2 regions of the Bariatricus sp. SGI.019 genome follow, and region 1 is predicted to be linked to the other one. Evidence: riboswitches for the same ligand, from Rfam matches in the RefSeq annotation. Region 1 holds a riboswitch; the other holds the start of a gene.
What was found. Region 1 has a riboswitch for cobalamin ahead of ACQRD1_RS13960 (sirohydrochlorin cobaltochelatase). Riboswitches for the same ligand answer to the same signal wherever they lie in the genome.

Region 1 (3,190 bases):
GAATTCTGTATGAAAGCATTAAAGAAGACAGGGGATGAATTGGATGAAGAAGTGTCCATTTATGGCATTCGGGATAACAGCAGATATATCCAGATTGAAAACTTATCAGAACTTGAAGAAAATGAAGTGTACCTTTCACGACCATTCAGTGAGAAGTATAACCTGAAGGTGGGAGATATCATTAAGCTGGATGAAAAATATGAACATAAGCAGTATCAGTTTAAAGTATCAGGAATTTATGAAAAATGTCAGAGTATTGCAGTTTTCCTTCCGATTGAAAAATATCGTTCTTTATTTGAACTGGGCAAGGAGGAGTTCACCGGATATATCTCAGACACAGAGATTACCGATATCGAAGAAGATAAAATCGCGACAGTTATTACGAAAGAGGATATTACGAAAATGTGCGACCAGTTAGATCATTCTATGGGAGCCTATATGCAGTATTTTCAGATTCTGTGTATCCTGTTATCTGCAGTGCTGATTTATCTATTGACAAAGCTTATTATCGAAAAGAACGAAACGGCAATCTCCATGGCGAAGATTCTTGGTTATGAAAACCGTGAGATCGCAAGCCTATATTTGCTATCTACAACAATGGTAGTGGTTGTGGCGGATACCATAAGTGTAATATTAGGTTCTACGGTAATGAAACAGGCATGGAAAATCATTATGTTTAAATATAATGGATGGTTTGCCTTTACGATAGAGCCAATGGGCTATGTGAAGATGTTTTCCTTCGTTCTTCTTGGATACCTGATAGTAATAATACTGGATTTCAGAAGAATCCGAAAGATTCCGATGGAAGAGGCATTAAAAAATGTGGAGTAGTCAATAACCATAGATATTAAAAAACAATTTCAGAGACTTTACATTTTTATTCGGGTGTGATAAGGTATGTTCGATAGGTTCAGACAATCATGGATTGTCTGATGAAAAGGGAAACAGGTGCAAATCCTGTACGAACTCGTCACTGTAAGCGAGGAGTGCAAGGCCAGATAAGTCACTGAGCAATTGGGAAGGCGGCCTTGGATGTGGATCCGTAAGTCAGGAGACCTGCCTATTGAAAAACGGAGTGGGATATGCCCACAGATCACGAGTAACTGGTCGCAACCGATTATAATGGAGATATTACATTTCTGGCAGTGTCTGTATCTGCCGGAAGTGTTGTTTGATTATGTCAGTATTACGTCCTTTTACCATTTTATGGAAAAAGGACGTTTTTTGGCTTTAAGTCATTATACCCTCATAAGTACTGCCGTTATATCCTTTTGTCGGAAATGGACCAGAAATAAGAAGGAGGAACAAGATGAAGAAAAGAGTAGTAGCAATCTTGCTGGCAGTTTCCATGGTAAGTGCTCTGGTAATGACCGGATGTTCTAGCAGCAGTGAGGAGACATCCGAAACGGCGGAGGAAACTGAAGAAGTAGAGACAGATGCTGATCAGGAAGCGGCAGATGAAGTAGCTGCATTGATTGATGCCATCTATGTGCAGGAGAGAACAGATGAAACGGATGAACAGTGCAAGGAAGCCAAAGAGGCATGGGACGCACTGACAGATGAGCAGAAGGAATTGGTAGAAGGGGAAAATGCAGATCCGGATTACTTTGGAAGAGATACAGGCGATGCATCCAAAGATGATCCTCGTAATCAGGATGATATTGGTGAAAATGAGATCCTCGTAGTCAGCTTTGGAACCTCTTTTAATGACAGTCGTGTGGCTGATATTAAGGGAATCGAAGATGCACTTCAGGAAGCATATCCTGACTGGTCGGTAAGAAGAGCATTTACGGCACAGATCATTATTAACCATATTCAGGCGAGAGATGAGGAATGTATTGATAATATGGATCAGGCATTGGAACGTGCAGTTTCTAATGGAGTGAAAAATCTGGTGGTACAGCCGACGCATCTGATGCATGGCGCAGAATACGATGAGCTGATGGAATCTGTAGAAGCTTACCAGGATCAGTTTGAATCTGTAAAAGTTGCAGAGCCTTTGCTTGGAGAAGTCGGAGAAGATGCAACGGTTATCAATGCTGATAAAGAAGCGGTTGCTGAAGCGATTACTTCTGAGGCAGTGGAAACAGCAGGATATGACAGCCTGGATGCTGCAAAAGAAGATGGCGCTGCATTTGTATTTTTGGGACACGGTACCTCTCATACTGCAAAAGTATCTTATAGCCAGATGCAGACACAGATGAATGACCTCGGATATGACAATGTATTTATCGGAACGGTAGAAGGCGAACCGGAAGAAACGGCATGTGAAGCTGTTATAGATGCAGTTGCCCAGGCAGGATATAAGAAAGTAATCCTTCGTCCTTTGATGGTTGTTGCAGGAGACCACGCTAATAATGATATGGCAGGAGACGATGATGACTCCTGGAAGAGCATGTTTAATGCTTCCGGAGAATTTGACAGCGTAGATACACAGATTGCAGGTCTCGGAGAGATTGAAGCGATTCAGAATCTTTATGTAGCACATGCTAAAGCAGTAATTGGCGAGTAGGAGTTATGAAAATGAAGAAAAGGGTAATCGCAGTTCTTGGAATACTTTTGCTTTCATCTGCGCTTGTATTTGGATGTTCTGGAAAGAATGATACTCAGGATACGGATGCAAAAGAACAGGTAGAAGAAACAGACCAAAAAGAGGATGTAGATACAGAGAGCAGCAGTGAAGCAGATGCTGGAATAGAGGATGGTACTTATTCCGCAGATTTTAATACAGACAGCGGAATGTTTCATGCCAATGAAGCCTGTGAAGGAAAAGGTACTTTGACGGTAAAAGATGGAAAAATGACAATACATGTTTCTCTGGTATCAAAGAATATACTGAATCTCTATCCTGGGCTTGCTGAAGATGCTCAGAAAGATGGGGCAGAACTTCTGGAGCCTACGGAAGATACTGTGACGTATAGTGATGGCACGACAGAAGAAGTGTATGGATTCGATATTCCAGTCCCGGCATTGGATGAAGAATTTGATCTTGCGTTAGTAGGAACAAAAGGAACTTGGTATGATCACAAAGTCAGTGTTTCCAATCCAGAACCGGTTGAAGGTGAGTAAAACGAAAAATGACTTTGAAGCAGTTAAATATTGGACGATCTGGAACTTTATCCTTATCCGTCTTTTGAACAGGGAGAGCATACTCTTTAAAAGGAAAAGAGCACGAACTGCTTCATCGTAA
Region 2 (3,190 bases), on a different contig from region 1:
CTGCTTGTTCCCCATGAAAAAACCAAAGTACGATCATACCATTTTGAACCCAGTGCCGCTATCTCTATATCTGTATTTAACCCCGATACGGGAATTGTGAATACATATCTTCCATCTGCACCCTCTGTATATTCTATATAATTTTCTGCAGTCTGTGCTTCTTCTGCACTTCCCATATAAAGCTTTGTATATCCAGTTCCGCTTAATGTAATTGCAGCTTGCATTGAACCATTTTCACTACTTAAGGTACAAGCAATGACTTTAAACATTTTATTACTTGAAGTCACGATTATATCATCATATGTTCCATCCGGTAACGTTTTCAGATTATTTACTTCCGGATTAAATACCAGAATACGATCAAACCATTTTTGGCTCTTTTCAGAAAATGCTGCTATCTTTATTTCTGTATTTAACCCTGATACAGGAATTGTGAATACATATTTCCCATCTGCATCTACCGCATAATCTATATAGTCTGTTACCTGCTCTGCTTCCTCTGCAGTTCCCACGTAAAGCTTTGTATATCCAGTTCCACTTAATGTAATTGCGGCCTGCATAGTGCCATTTTCATTAAATAATGTGCAATCTACAACATTAAACATCGTACTGCTGGATTCCACAGCAACATTCTCGTATATTCCATCGGGTATTTTTTCAATCTTTAGATTTTCCGAACTGAATGTCAATTCACGGTCAAACCAGTCACAACTCTTTTTGGAATATGCCGCCACCTTTAACGGTTCATCCAATTTACTCACTGGAATTCTAAATACATATTGCCCCTCTGCATTTTCTGTATAACCTATATATTGTGGCTCTTCTGCACCTGCCGCTTCTTCTTTTGTTCCAATAAAAAGTTTTGTATAAGAGGTTCCACTGAGTGTAATGTCAGCCCACACCTTACCATTCTCACTTGTCATTTTACAAGACACAATGTTAAACATAGAGCTGCTGCTTTCAACAGTCGTACTATATTCCGCACCGCTAATAAGCTCCACTGTCTTGGACGTTTCTTCTGATGCTTCTGCTTCCAATAACATTGGAAGTTGCCTTGTCATTTTCGCAGATTCAAATGTGCCTTCTTCTGCATCCGAATCTATATTTTCTGCTTCTACCTCTTCAGGAATCTCCAGACGTACATCTTTTTCTACATACCATTCATTTTTTTCTGCATAATAAGGCACAATCAATATCTTTTGTCCAAGCTGTTCTTTTTCTACATCAAAAGTAAATGTATAACCGCCCAGGTCATTTTTCTGACCTTCAATCACTGGTTCTTTTACTGTGTCTTCTTTATTTCCAATATAGATCTTATTATAAGTCAGCTTCGCTGTAAAAACGGAAATACTGACCTTCTCACAATTTTCCTTTGCTTCTGACTTAACGACCTTGAATTCTTCCGTGTCATCTTCCACATTTCCCTGGGAATTGGAAGATTGAGATTCCATCGGCTGCTGTACTGTTTCATTTTCCGATGTCTGTCCATTTTCTGCACTTTCTTCAACTTTAGGCACCTCTACAGTCTGCAAAGCTTCAGAAGTATTTCCCTGTCCATCTTCTTCTCCTTCTGCCACTTCTTCTTGCTGTTCATTCTCTGCATTTTCCTGTCCTTGTACATTGGACTCTTCTGCTCGAAGCGAAGTTACAGGCATTACTGCCATAGCCACAGCCAGAAGAAGGGCAAGAAATTTTTTCGTGTTACTTTTCACTTAAATCCTCTCCTTTTGATTATTTTCGGCCTTCTGGGGAAGTGGCCCCTTGTTGGTATTGCAAAGAAAAAGCCTGCTATCATTCCGAAAGCAGACATTCTTCAAGAGCTGTGAAAAACATATTCCCACAACTTTATCTTTATTACATGAAAACACTTTCTTCGGAAGCTATTCACCAACATTTTCAGCAGGTTTCCTGACTTACATATCAACGCTCGGCTGCACCTTCTCACATATAAAATATATGCAATGGCATATCACAGCCTTACTCCTTGCTTACAGTGACCGGATCGCTCAGGACTTGCACCTGATTCCCTTTTACCCCTACAGATGAACATCTGTCTGGCACTGAAAACCCCATATATTTGATATTATCAATCACTACTTCATTGTAGCAGACTTATCAGCCAATTACAATATTTCCCAAAGAAAGTCCTTCCTTTTTCACATTCTCAAAAAATAAGCTGTAGCCATACCAAGGCATAAGAATGGCCCAAATGGAAATGATGTTTTATATCCAACTTTTTTTTGCACCAGAATCCATACTACATAGATTCCTGCGCTAAATACCGCCATTACGAATGCAAGCATCATACACCGCCATCCAAGATACCATCCACAGACAGCCGTGAGTTTGATATCACCGCCGCCGAAGCTTCCCGGAACAATACACGTAATAATGAGAAGCAGTATGCTGATACATAAGACGCCGATTCCTCTCTCCATCAGACTGATTTCTGTGAAAAAAGGGGTTGATGCCAGACCAACCCCTCCAGTTATTATGATTAATTTGTTCGGAATCTTCATTGTCTTCCAATCATTATAGGCTATCATTGCCAATAAACTTAAGAATCCTGCCGCAAATAATATTCTACAGACATTCACCATCCGATCTCTCCTTCTGTTTTTTGTTCTCAGTTGCCTGAATCACAACAGAACATGCAATATCTCCAGTAATGTTCGTAGCCGTTGGAGCCATATCTGTAATCCGGTCGATTCCAGCCACCAGTCCGATACCTTCCAGCGGAAGCCCTACAGACTGCAGAACCATGGAAAGCATGACCATTGCAGACCCTGGGATTCCTGCCGCCCCTATAGACGCAAATGTACACGTCAGCACAATTGTAATCTGCTGCACCAGACTCAGATGAATTCCATATACATTTGCAATAAATAATGCACAGATTCCCTGATAAATAGCAGTTCCGTCCATATTGATCGTAGAACCGAGCGGAATCACAAAAGAACGCACCTCTTCTGTGACACCCAACTGTTCTGCTGATTTCATAGAATATGGCAATGTCGCTGAACTACTTGCTGAAGTAAAAGCAAATACGATTGCTTCTGCTGCTTTTTGAAAGAATTCTTTTGGTCCCACGCCGGAAAATAATTTTACAGAAGATGAATATACAATGATTGCATGCAATATACAAGTACCATAAACTGCCAGAACCACACTGACCAACGGAAGCAGTACT

Region 2: linked by a shared signal. The riboswitch ahead of ACQRD1_RS09585 (hypothetical protein) and the one ahead of ACQRD1_RS13960 (sirohydrochlorin cobaltochelatase) in region 1 are both predicted to bind cobalamin.

The regions. Positions count from the first base shown of each region.
Region 1 covers NZ_JBNPOQ010000032.1:7,597-10,786, forward strand. Annotated here, with positions in the region: gene ACQRD1_RS13955 (ABC transporter permease) at 1-831, shown strand, start outside; cobalamin riboswitch at 890-1,078, shown strand; gene ACQRD1_RS13960 (sirohydrochlorin cobaltochelatase) at 1,310-2,512, shown strand; gene ACQRD1_RS13965 (hypothetical protein) at 2,524-3,069, shown strand.
Region 2 covers NZ_JBNPOQ010000013.1:5,136-8,325, reverse strand. Annotated here, with positions in the region: gene ACQRD1_RS09585 (hypothetical protein) at 1-1,712, opposite strand, end outside; cobalamin riboswitch at 1,882-2,080, opposite strand; gene ACQRD1_RS09580 (prepilin peptidase) at 2,157-2,600, opposite strand; gene ACQRD1_RS09575 (dicarboxylate/amino acid:cation symporter) at 2,584-3,190, opposite strand, start outside.